3 regions of the Arthrobacter sp. YA7-1 genome follow, and region 2 is predicted to be linked to each of the others. Evidence: predicted binding sites of a transcription regulator. Region 2 holds the regulator's gene; each other region holds the start of a gene.

Region 1 (4,261 bases), 1.4 Mb from region 2:
TTCTGGACAATACGGGTAGTTCCGCCTTCCTCAACGAGTCCGAGCTGGCAGCGGCCAAATTGGCCGTCAAGCAGATCAACGACTCCGGCGGCTACAAGAACCGCCCGGTCGAGTTGCTCCCGGAATCCGCGGCCGGCGAAGGCATCAGCGCCAGCCAAGGGGCCAGCGCGGCGGCCTTCACGGCCGATACAGCCACGCAAGCCAAGGCTTTGCTTTCGGCCCACGCCGACGTCGTTGTGGGGCCGACGGATTCGAGCCATGCACCCGCCGCCATCGATGTGCTGGCTCCTGCCCGGATTCCGCTCATCTCGCCGGCCAACACGGCGTCGGGGCTGAGCAGCTACAAGAACGGCGGTTTCTACTTCCGCACCTCGGCCGCTGATGCCGCACAGGGGAGCGTCTTGGCGAAGCTTGCCCACGACGGCGGCGCCAAGAGGATTTCCGTCCTCCACGAATCCGGGGACTACGGCACTCGTGTTTCCGGAGCGGTCATGGACGCTGCCCGCAGCCTCGGAATGGAGGCAGTGACCAACACGGAATTCGCGGCCGGCAAAGCAGCTCCCGCCGCGGCGGGCATCAAGTCCGGCACTCCTGACGCCGTCGTCGTGGTTGCCCGTGATGGCGCCCAAGGCGCCCTGGCCGAGCTCTTGAACGCGGGGTTGAGCGGCAAGAACCTGATCTTGAGCGACGGTGCCATCCGCCAATACGGAACCGCGCTGGGAGCCGGTGGCCTCGACGGCGCGCGGGGAATTCTTCCAGGCGTCTTCCCGAGTGCGGAGTTCCAGGCGGACCTGACCGGCATCGACCCCAAACTCAAGGACACAACGTACGCGGCCGAAACGTACGACGCCGTCACCCTCGCGGCGCTCGCGGCCGCGGCGGCGGGCGACGACGCCGGCGGTTCGATCGCAGCCTGGCTCACCACCGTGTCCGGCGGGACACGTCCGACGTCGGGTGATGCGGCAACGAAGGAACGCACGTCCTGTACGTCATACAAGGACTGCCTCGAGGTGCTGAAGGGGGCCAAGCTTCCGGATTACGACGGCGAGTCCGGCACCATCGGGTTCGACGCCAATGGCGACGTTACATCGTCCAATTACATGGTCTTCACCTACGGTGCAGACAACACTGCGCGGGTGAGTGGCAAGGAGACCGCCTCGCGGACTCCGTGATCGGCTTGTGCCCGTAGCGAATTCCCCTGGCGTGGCGAGCAGTTTCCCTCGCTTGCTGCTTGCACTCTCCTCGGGTGAGTGCTAATTATTGATTAGCACTCTCAAGCACTGACTGCTAATTCTTCACGGCTCCGGCCGTCTGGAAACACTGGCGGTGTTTGGGGGAACAAAGAAAACCTTGCTGGGGTGAGATCCCGAGCGCGCGGCGTACAGAGGCCGAACGCGAAGGATCGTCCGTCGCGGGCACCGCAGTGAAGGCACCTTCTTAACGACTGTCCCGAAAGGACTACCGCCGTTATGGCCAAGATCATTGCATTTGATGAAGAGGCACGCCGCGGTCTCGAGCGGGGTCTGAACATCCTCGCCGACGCCGTCAAGGTCACCCTCGGCCCGCGTGGACGCAACGTCGTCCTCGAAAAGAAGTGGGGCGCCCCCACGATCACCAACGATGGTGTTTCCATCGCCAAGGAGATCGAGCTGGACGATCCCTACGAGAAGATCGGCGCCGAGCTGGTCAAGGAAGTTGCCAAGAAGACTGACGACGTCGCTGGCGACGGCACCACCACCGCCACCGTCCTGGCCCAGGCCCTCGTCAAGGAAGGCCTGCGCAACGTAGCTGCCGGCGCCGACCCGCTGTCCCTCAAGCGCGGCATCGAGAAGGCTGTTGAAGCCGTCATCCGCGAACTGCTGGCCTCGGCCAAGGAGATCGAGACCAAGGAAGAGATCGCAGCCACGGCTTCCATCTCTGCCGGCGACACCGAAATCGGTAACCTCATTGCTGAAGCCCTGGACAAGGTCGGCAAGGAAGGCGTCATCACGGTCGAGGAGTCCAACACCTTCGGCCTGGAGCTTGAACTCACCGAGGGCATGCGCTTCGACAAGGGTTACATCTCCGCTTACTTCGTCACCGACGCAGAGCGCCAGGAAACGGTCCTCGAAGACCCGTACATCCTGATCGTCAACTCCAAGATCTCCAACGTGAAGGAACTCGTTGCGGTCCTGGAGAAGGTCATGCAGTCCAACAAGCCGCTGCTGATCATCGCCGAAGACATCGAGGGCGAGGCCCTGGCCACCCTGATCGTCAACAAGATCCGTGGCACCTTCAAGTCCGTTGCCGTCAAGGCTCCGGGCTTCGGTGACCGCCGTAAGGCACAGCTCGCCGACATCGCGATCCTCACCGGCGGCCAGGTCATCTCTTCGGAGGTCGGCCTCAGCCTCGAGAACGCAACCCTCGAACTGCTCGGCAACGCCCGCAAGGTTGTTGTCACCAAGGACGAGACCACCATCGTCGAAGGTGCCGGCGACGCCGACGCCATCGCCGGCCGCGTGGCACAGATCCGTGCCGAGATCGAGAACTCCGATTCCGACTACGACCGTGAGAAGCTGCAGGAGCGCCTGGCCAAGCTGGCCGGCGGCGTTGCAGTCATCAAGGCCGGTGCCGCAACCGAGGTAGAGCTCAAGGAGCGCAAGCACCGCATTGAGGACGCAGTCCGCAACGCGAAGGCTGCCGTTGAAGAAGGCATCGTCGCCGGTGGTGGCGTTGCCCTCATCCAGGCCGGTGCCAAGGCATTCGCCAACCTGCAGCTCGAAGGCGACGAAGCAACGGGCGCCAACATCGTCCGCGTTGCCATCGACGCTCCGCTCAAGCAGATCGCCCACAACGCCGGCCTCGAGCCGGGCGTTGTCATCGACAAGGTCCGCGGCCTGCCGTCGGGCCACGGCCTGAACGCCGCAACCGGCGTTTACGAGGACCTGCTGGCTGCCGGCGTCAACGACCCCGTAAAGGTCACCCGCTCGGCTCTCCAGAACGCAGCCTCCATCGCTGGTCTGTTCCTGACCACCGAGGCCGTTGTTGCCGACAAGCCGGAGAAGAACGCTCCGGCCATGGGTGGCGGCGACGACATGGGCGGCATGGGCGGCTTCTAAGCCCCCGCTGTAGCTCACCAGCCACACGCACGACGACGGTTCCCGCCTCAGGTGGGGGCCGTCGTCGCCGTTTAACCACCACGCCCGCTCACGCATGTCGGGTTTTGGCGGAACGCCCCCTCACCTTTGCGGTCCGGGAGTGTCGGGGTGGTCTGGCAGGATGGAAAGCATGACGATTATTGCTGCCGCCGACGGTTCTGCCCTCGGCAATCCCGGGCCTGCCGGTTGGGCCTGGTACGTGAACGACTCTTGCTGGAGGGCCGGGGGGTGGCCGCACGGAACCAACAACCAGGGCGAGCTCATGGCGGTGCTGGACCTCTTCCGGTCAACGGCACACGTTCCCGACGAAGAGCTGAAGATTCTGTGCGACAGCCAGTACGTCATCAATTGCATCACCAAGTGGATGCCAGGGTGGAAGCGCAAGGGCTGGCGCAAAGCGGACGGGAAGCCCGTCTTGAACGTCGATCTCCTCAAGGACATCGACCAAGCCATTGTCGGCCGCAAGTACACGTTCGAGTGGGTCAAGGGCCACGCAGGCCACGACCTCAACGAGGCTGCCGACGATCGCGCCCGCGCGGTGGCCACCGCATACCAGCAAGGTATAGCCGCTCCCGGCGGACCCGGTTATCCCGGAGCCGAAGCTGCAGGGTCTTTGGCCCGCACATCATCAGCGGGCACGCCACCAGCTCGTATGCAGTCAGCCCGCACGATGCCTGTGGAGGCGCCGTCGCTTTTCGACGACGATCATGACGACGCCGATGCGCCGGATGAAGACCTGACGTTGTTCGGCGGCCAAGACCTTTCGGACGGGTCGCCTTTGCTCAACGCGACGGTGGCGTTCGCGGAGCAGGAGGCGTTCATCGAGCCCACCCTCTTCGCCGGTGACGACGAACAAGCGGTCCTTGGCCAGGACGGCGGGCGCTCAGACGAGGAAACGGTCATTCTTCTTGAGAAGGAGCTCCTGAGGCCCGACGTCAGGGGAGACCTTGGACGTACGGGGATACTGCTCCACCCCGACTTTACCGAGATTGGCAGCTCCGGACTTGTCTGGTCCCGGGACGAACTCATGATGGCGTTGGAGGGAAATCCGGGCGAAACCGCTGAGATCGAGGTCATTTCCGCGGAGCGCCTCTCCAGCAACACCATGCTGCTCAACTACAGAA
Region 2 (4,261 bases):
GCTGCTCGCAGATGCCGTGGTCCGCCGGATCCTTCCGGACTAACGTCCGGCGCGGACGGCGGGCGCGCGAACCGTCATAGGCACCCGCGAAGAACGGCTACTTGATCCAGCGCAGGTTGAAGCGGTAGCGGTGCGGCTGTCCGTGGTTGACGCGGATTCCAGCGGACACCGAGAAGCAGGTCACCGCGACCCAGATTCCCGTGGCAAGGACCGCGAACAGGTTTCCCACCACCGGGAGCAAGACGAGAATGTTGGCGAGCACCGCGGCAATCGTCGGCGGCAAAGTGAAGTTGAGGGCTTCCTTTGATTCCTGGGCCGTGAACGGACCACGTTCGCGGAAGATCAGGTAGATCAGAAGCGAAGGCACGCAGCCAAGGATCCCGCCGAAGTGCGCCAGGGTTGCCCACTGCCGGTCTTCCGAGGCGGTCAAGGGCAGCGCGTTGGCAGGAACGCCGTGGTACTGGGATTGGCCCGAGGTGCCGTCCCGATCGTCAGGAGCGTTGTCTGCCACAGTTTCTTCCTTCGAGTAGCTATAGGTGCGGTGTTGCTGTCCCAGAATACTTGCTCGGCACGGGATCGGACGACCACGTCCGGGCCCGGAGGCATCCAAACCATCATGCGACGGTCAGGAAATCGATCACTTCCTCCACGCGTCCCAACAAAGACGCCTCCAGGTCGGCGTAGCTATGGACGGCGCCCAGAAGCCTCTGCCAACCCAGTCCCACGTCTTCGGCCGTCTCGTGCGGCCAACCGAACGACCTGAGGATGCCGGTCTTCCAATCCGTGCCGCGCGCTACGGTCGGCCATTGTTCGATCCCCAGCACCTTGGGCCGGATTGCCTGCCAGACGTCCACATACGGGTGACCGACGATCAGGACGTTTCCTTTGGCGCCCGGCAACGTCATGGCGCCGGCAGCGATGCGCGACTCCTTCGAATCCGGCACCAGGTGATCAACCAGGATTCCGAGCCGGCGGCCAGGGCCGGGGGAGAAGGCGGCGATGGCCGCCTTGAGATCGTCCACGCCGTGCAAGGGCTCGACGACGATGCCCTCCACCCGCAGATCGTCTCCCCAGACCTTTTCCACAAGTTCGGCGTCGTGCTTGCCTTCCACCCAGATCCGGCTTGCCTTGGCGACCTGCGCCCGCTGGCCGGCCACCCGGACGGAACCCGACGCCGTCCTGCCCGGTTGGGATGCGCCCTTTGCGGCCGCCCCGCGCGGCACCGGCGGGAGGAGCTTCACCGCTTGCCCCTCCAGCAGGAATCCGAAACCAAGCCGGAACGATTTCGCTTTTCCCCGCCGGTCCTCAAGCACCACGATGTGCATGCCTCCGGACTTCTCCACCCTGGTCACGGCCCCGACCCAACCGGACTGCACGTCCTCGAGCACCATTCCGCGTTCAGCGGGCACTTCAGGCAGTTGCCGCTTGGCCGGCGAGGAGAGGTCTTGCGGGCCCCAATTGTCGTAAGACACGGTCTTCACACCACTTTGCGCTAAGGGATCGGTCACGGTCCTTGGAATTCCGCAGGACCGCGCGGGCATCATGTTCGCCGCGAGCGGTACCAATGCTAACAACGAGGTGGCTCATACTAGACTTGTTAGCACTTGGGCATGTTGAGTGCTAACTGTAGAAGTACCGGTTGTTGAATGGAGGTGGGCAGTGAGCGAACCACGCAAGCTTGAAGTGCTACGCGCCATCGTGGAGGACTACGTTCACTCCCGCGAGCCTGTCGGCTCCAAAGCCTTGGTCGAACGGCACCATCTGGGAGTGTCGAGCGCCACCATCCGCAATGACATGGCCCTCTTGGAAGAGGAAGGCCTCATTGCGGCACCGCACACCAGTGCAGGCCGCATCCCCACGGACAAGGGCTACCGCCTGTTCGTGGACCGCATTTCCGAGGTCAAGCCGCTGTCGGCTGCCGAGCGCCGGGCCATCCACTCGTTGCTTGAGGGCCCCGACGACGTCGAGGACATCCTGGAGCGCACGGTCCGGCTCCTGTCCCAACTCACCAACCAGGTCGCCGTCGTCCAGTATCCGCACCTGAGCCGCGCACGCGTCCGGCACATCGAGTTTGTCCTTTTGGCACCGCGCCAGGTCCTGGTAGTGCTGATCGCGGATTCGGGCAAAGTGGAACAAGGCGTTGTACACGCAGCGGCGGACACTGCCGACGAAGAGCTCATGACGTTGCGCGCGCGATTCCTTGGAAGCATTGCTGGCTCACAGCTCGACCTCATGTCCCAAGTCCTGCCCTCGGTGGTGGCCTTGTGCCCGCCGGCGCTCCGGAACCTTGCAGGCGCCCTTGCCCACGGTCTCCAAAGGCTCGCCGACCGGAGCCGCGACGAACGCATGGTCATGGCCGGCACGGCCAACCTGGCCCGCTCCAACGTGGACTTCCCCCTGAGCATCGGCCCTGTCCTCGAAGCGCTCGAGGAGCAGGTGGTCATGTTGCGGCTGCTGTCGGACATGGCGGAAGACCCCCGGGGAGTCACGGTGAGCATCGGCCGCGAAAACCCCTATGACGGCCTCTCCGAGGCTTCGGTGGTTGCCACGGGCTACGGTCCGGGCAGCAGCGCCAAGATCGGCATTCTTGGACCCACCCGCATGGACTACCCCAACACCATGGCGGCCGTCCGGGCCGTCGCACGCTACCTTTCCCGCATTCTGGGCGGTTGACGGCTTCGGCTGGAACCGCCCCGCAAGAAACGCAGTGTACCCGTAATAAAGGAAGAGATACCGACTTTGAGCAGTCACTATGACGTTCTGGGCGTCTCGTCGGAAGCAACCGGCGAGGAGATCAAGAAGGCCTACCGCAAGCTTGCACGTAAGCTCCACCCCGATGTGAACCCCGGGGCCGGCGCTGCGGAGGAATTCAAAGCCGTGACCCACGCTTACGAGGTCCTCTCCGACCCCCAGAAGCGCCGCGTCTACGACGCCACAGGCAACGAGAACGGGACGGACAACGGTTTCGGCGGCGGCTACGCAGGCCAGGGATTCGCGTTCCAGGACATCTTCGACACCTTCTTCGGCGGAGGAGGTGGCGGCATGCAGGGGCCCGCATCACGTATGCGTCGCGGGCAGGACGCCCTCATCAGTGTGCGCATCGACTTGCGCGAGGCTGTCTTCGGCGTCAACAAGAAGCTTGAGGTGGACACTGCTGTCATCTGCCCCACGTGCGAGGGCTCATGCTGCCGCGCGGGCACCCACCCGGAGCGCTGCGACATCTGCGGCGGCTCGGGCCAGGTCCAGCGGGCCGTGCGCTCGATCCTCGGCCAGGTCATGACCGCGGCACCGTGTGGATCGTGCGAAGGTTTCGGCTCGATCATCAAGGATCCTTGCAATGAATGCAACGGCCAGGGCCGCATCCGCAGCCGCCGTTCGCTGACCGTCAAGGTGCCGGGCGGCGTCGCCACCGGAACCCGCATCCAGCTGTCGTCGCAAGGCGAAGCAGGTCCTGCGGGCGGGCCTCCCGGCGACCTCTACGTGGAGATCCGGGTAAACAGCGATTCCACCTACCTTCGTGAAGGCGACGACCTTCATGCAACGCTCAGTGTTCCCATGACCGCCGCGGCATTGGGCACGGAACTGCAGCTTGAGACCTTCGACGGCCCCCAGGAGATCGACGTCAAGTCCGGCACCCAGTCCGGCGAAGTCATCACCCTTCGCGGGCTGGGCGTCACCCACCTGCGCGGCTACGGCAGGGGAGACCTCAAGGTGCACCTGCATGTGGAGACGCCCGGCAAGCTAGACGCCGCCCAGGAAGACCTGCTCCGCCAACTGGCCAAATTGCGCGGAGAGCAGTTCACCGAGGGCAAGCTCGTGGCCAGCGGCGGTATGTTCGCGAAGCTGCGGGACAAGCTCGGTAACCTGTAGCGGTGAGCAACCCCGTATTCTTCACCGCTGCCGGAACCTTGGACGGACTCGGCACCGGTGACACTTTCGTGCTCGACGGCGCCGAAGCCAGGCACGCTGTCACGGTCAAGCGCCTGGAAATCGGCGAAGCGGTCGACATCGCCGACGGTGCGGGTAAGCGGCTCACGGGCACCGTGGCCGGATCCGGGCAGGGTACCTTGACCGTCCTTGCCTCCGCCGTCCAGGAGGAAGGCCGCCCGGCCGTGCGGCTTGTGCTGGTCCAGGCGCTGGCGAAGGGCGACCGTGACGAGCTTGCCGTCGAGACGGCGACGGAACTCGGTATTGACGCCGTCGTGCCCTGGCAGGCCGAGCGTTCCATCGTCCGCTGGAAGGGCGACCGGGCCGCCAAAGC
Region 3 (4,261 bases), 900 kb from region 2:
GGCCGCGGACCTCGCTCGCCGTCGTCACCGCAAGCCTGCGCCATGCCGCAAGGATCGGCGAAGCCATCAGGCTCCAACTTCCCAACTATCCGCTGCTCTCGGGTTTCTTCAACGCCGGCGCGGAGTCCTTCCGCGTGGTGGACCTGGAGCGCGCGCAGGGACTGGTCCGCGACCACATCATTTTCTCGCTGGGCTTCGGGCGCACCCCGCATGGCCGGGCGCTGCACAGTTTCGGCCCTCTGTCCGTCGAAGGCGGGCGAAACAAATTTGCCCTGGCTATGACCCGCTCCCGAAGGTCCATGCACGTCCTGAGCTGCTTCCGTCCGGAAGACCTCGATCTTGACCGGCTGGCCCACGGCGCCGTCGACTTCCATGAACTCCTTGACCGTGAACTGTCGGGGAACTCCGATCTGGGGACACCGGCCACCAGGGCAGCCGCCAGCGAGCAAGCGCTCGGCGAGGATCCGTTGGTGGCGGATCTGGGCGAGCGGCTCCGAGCCCGGGGAGCGCGCGTGTGGCACCACTATGACGGAGTCCTGGACATCGCCGCGGCGGCCGATCCCGTGCACACGATCGGCCGGGATGACAGCGAAATGCCTACGCCGGTGGCCATTGAATCGGATGGCACGGAACGATACCGCCGCATGAGCGTGAGGGAGCGCAGCAGGCTCCGGCCACAGCTCCTGGAACGCCTTGGCTGGCGCTACATGTCGCTGTGGACCATCGAAGTATTCACGGATCCCTCGTCCTGCGCGGATCGCATTGGATCCTATCTGGGACTCGAGAAGCCTGTGGCGCCATCGTATGGTGATGTCCAGGATGGATTCCTGGACATCGATGTTGAACAATTGGAACTGAATAGCCAGGCGGAACCCTCCGCGGCCAGGGCCAGCGGCGCGCAAGGCGCTGGCTCGGGTCCGGCTATCCCCTAAGGAAACGCAATGGCGGAAAGCAAAAGCACTCATTCCAGGCCGCTCGCGGGCACCAGCGCCGGAGCGGCAGACGCTGATACCGGGTTGGCCACGCAGGAGAAGGCAGAAGTGAAGCCCGCACCGGAACGGAAGCCGGCAGGAGAAGGTATTCTGCCCAAGAAAGCTTCCGAGGACGATCCGCGCCGTTGGGGCGATGAATCCAGCTACGACCATGACGCTTGGCTGAAGGAACAAAGGCCCCCGCACTGGGGCTGAATGGACCATCATGGTGGTGACTCTCCGGCGGGGTTTCGCATTACCGGTTACCTGGGGGACTGACGAGGACAAAGAACAGTTTCCCGCGTGTGGAAGCCCCGGCCAGGATTTCGGCCTGTTGCGGATTGGCAGCGACAACCACAAGGCCGTCCGCCTCGCTCGTGCCCAACCATTGGCCGGCCTTGCCTCCTTGCGCGGACGTCCACAAAACCGGGACCGCAGCCGCCAGGAGTTCTGATTTCCTGCCGGGCCCTTCGAACCCGTCGGCCGCAGTGAGCACAACGTTGACCAATTGGCCCGGCGAGATGAGTTGAATAGAAGCGGGATCGGCCATGCGCAGCGGAACGGCCGCCGTCGCGGGTGCGGTGCCGGTCAGCAGGCCGGGTCCCAGGATCTGCGCGTCTGTGGGGATCTGCCCCTTCTGCAGGGGCGAGGCGAGCTGCTTTCCCCTATAGGCAGTGCCGGGAGTGAGCGCCCCGGCTGGGATTCCGTCAGGAAGGACTTCGAGTGGTTTGAGGTCGGAATCCGTCAAGCTGGACCCCGCAGGAAGATCCCGCGCGGCGGCCAGGACGATGGCTCGCGGCTCCGAAGCAGGAGTCAATTGATGGACTGCGACCCCGACCGCCACGCATAGCAGGAGTGCAACCACGAGGCGACGGTTGCGGTTCAGCCAGCTAGCGAAGGTGCGGTGCTTGTACTGTCTCTTGGGAGGACCCAAGCGGCCTCCGGCTATGGAGGGGAAACGCCGAAGACGGCGGGTGTGGGACGCGGCAATCGGCCCCGGCAGGCTATTGCGTGGAATCGATGAAGGCCTGGTTGGACCGAAGCCAAGCGATGCTGAACCGGCGCCTTGGGAAGCGTTCGGGGTTGCGGGCATGCTGCCACGCTAACCGGGCACTAAGGCGCATGGCAGGGCCTTAGTGAGCTATGTGGAAACGTTGAGCTATGTGGAAAAGCGGGGGCAACTGGTACCCAGGAATCAGCTCGCGGCAGCCGCAGGAACGGACGCCGGAGCCGGAGATGCGGCAGGTGCCGCGGGAGCGGCCGAAACAGTACTTCCCTTGGAGTCCCGGGAGTCGGTGCGGTAGAAGCCCGATCCCTTGAAGACAACGCCCACGCTGTTGAACTTCTTGCGCAACGATCCTTGGCACTCAGGACAGTCGGACAGGGAGCTGTCCGTGAAAGCCTGAACGATGTCAAAGGCATGTCCGCAGTCTTTGCAGGCATAGGCGTAAGTGGGCACTGGTGATCCTCCTCCGGGACGAACTGCAGGTCCTGTGTTGCCGAGGCGGATTGTTCCGTCCATTAGCAGTCCCAGGGCCTGAGTGCCAATTCTATCATCCGGCGTCGGGACCGGTACTACGGAATGTGGCGAAGCAGACAGGCCGGTAAAGCCTCATCATGCGGGCCGAACGAGCTGGACGATCCGATGTGGGGTGAGTGCCTCCGCCACCGGTTTGTCGAACGGTTCGGCCGGGATCGTCCCCGCAGGCAGTACTTCATGGTCGTAGACGACGGCCACAGTCGGCGGACGGTTCCCGTCGGCGTCGAGCTTGTCGAGGAGCCGGTCGTAGTAACCGCCCCCTTGGCCGATGCGGTTTCCACCCTCATCGACGGCGGTGGCCGGCAGGAAGATTCCGGTCGCATCCTTGATGACGTCACTGTCGAAACGTTCGCCCACCGGCTCGTCGATCGGGGCATACTTTGAGCGGACAAAAGCGGTCTCCGGTGTCCAATAGACCCAGCTCAGACGCCGTTCCGGTTCGCAGACGGGAAGGAGGATCCTGTGCCCGGCCGCGTGGAGCGCAGCGAGCAAAGGCATTGTGGGCGGTTCGGCGGCCACTCCGAGATAGGCCGCGAAAGTCGCGGGTCTCCCATGGGCAACATCAGCCGCCCATGAAACGCCCCGGCGGGCAATCCCCGCTCCAGCCTCTGCGCGCTGTTGCCCGGTCAAGGAGAGCCGGCGCTTGCGGTGATCCCGGCGGATGTCGTCTTTCAAAGTCACTTTTGCTCCATTTCCCGCTGCTGTGCGGCTCAGGGATGGGGAAAGGAACGGTGTGCTCCTTTGGGCCGGCACGTTCCTTTTTGCCCATTGTCCAGTTACTTCCGTTAGATTAGTCCGGTGACTTCCAATAACTGCGCCGTCCGCAAGGCCGTTATCCCTGTAGCCGGACTCGGCACCAGGTTTCTGCCTGCCACTAAAGCCATGCCCAAAGAGATGCTCCCGGTAGTCGACAAACCGGCCATCCAATATGTTGTCGAAGAAGCTGTGAGCGTGGGACTCAATGACGTCCTCATGATCACAGGCCGCAACAAGCGTGCATTGGAAGACCACTTCGACCGGGTACCGGCTTTGGAAGCGACGCTGGAGGCCAAGGGAGACATCACCAAGCTGGACTCGGTGCAGGCCACGAGCAACCTCGGCGATATTCACTACGTCCGCCAGGGCGACCCCAAGGGGCTGGGACACGCAGTGTTGCGTGCAAAGCAACACGTCGGGTACGAACCTTTCGCGGTTCTTCTCGGCGACGACCTCATCGACGCCCGGGACACGCTCCTCAGCGACATGATCGAGGTCCAGCACAAAACCGGTGGATCCGTTGTGGCCCTCATCGAAGTCGAGCCCTCCCAGATCAGCGCCTACGGCTGCGCGGACATCGAGGACATCGGTGAGGACGGCTACGTTCGCATCAAGCAACTTGTCGAAAAGCCTGCTGCCGACGAAGCTCCGTCCAACCTGGCCGTGATCGGCCGGTACGTACTCCACCCCTCGGTGTTCGACGTTCTCGAGAAGACCGAACCGGGCCGTGGGGGAGAGATCCAACTGACGGACGCCCTTCAGGTCCTGGCTGCCGGCGAGGGTGAAGGCAGCGGCGTCTACGGAGTCGTCTTCCGCGGCCGTCGCTACGACACCGGAGACAAGCTCAGCTACCTCAAAGCCTGCGTCCAGCTCGCATGCGACAGCGAAGACCTCGGGCCTGGACTGCGGGAGTGGCTGCCGGGCTTTGCCGCCGGCCTCAGCAAGTAGGTCCTCGTGTGGGGGTCGGCCATATGGCCGGTGACGCTCGAATGCG

What was found. The regulator HrcA, encoded in region 2, represses chaperone genes, less so after heat shock. The targets are predictions, from matches to a motif close to TTNGCACTCGNNNNNNNCGAGTGCNAA.
Region 1: the regulator HrcA is predicted to act here: its motif matches at 1,231-1,257, upstream of groL (chaperonin GroEL).
Region 3: the regulator HrcA is predicted to act here: its motif matches at 2,493-2,519, upstream of OIT41_RS14920 (FmdB family zinc ribbon protein).

What each region holds. Positions count from the first base shown of each region.
Region 1 is NZ_CP110114.1:862,573-866,833, forward strand. It holds gene OIT41_RS04120 (ABC transporter substrate-binding protein) at 1-1,172, shown strand, start outside; gene groL (chaperonin GroEL) at 1,470-3,098, shown strand; gene OIT41_RS04130 (ribonuclease HI family protein) at 3,268-4,261, shown strand, end outside.
Region 2 is NZ_CP110114.1:2,289,134-2,293,394, forward strand. It holds gene hemW (radical SAM family heme chaperone HemW) at 1-43, shown strand, start outside; gene OIT41_RS10755 (DUF4870 domain-containing protein) at 98-511, opposite strand; gene OIT41_RS10760 (DUF3097 domain-containing protein) at 615-1,472, opposite strand; gene hrcA (heat-inducible transcriptional repressor HrcA) at 1,660-2,673, shown strand; gene dnaJ (molecular chaperone DnaJ) at 2,740-3,870, shown strand; gene OIT41_RS10775 (16S rRNA (uracil(1498)-N(3))-methyltransferase) at 3,873-4,261, shown strand, end outside.
Region 3 is NZ_CP110114.1:3,185,468-3,189,728, reverse strand. It holds gene OIT41_RS14930 (AAA family ATPase) at 1-932, shown strand, start outside; gene OIT41_RS21010 (hypothetical protein) at 942-1,187, shown strand; gene OIT41_RS14925 (Flp pilus assembly protein CpaB) at 1,228-2,064, opposite strand; gene OIT41_RS14920 (FmdB family zinc ribbon protein) at 2,167-2,430, opposite strand; gene OIT41_RS14915 (5-formyltetrahydrofolate cyclo-ligase) at 2,587-3,192, opposite strand; gene galU (UTP--glucose-1-phosphate uridylyltransferase GalU) at 3,310-4,215, shown strand.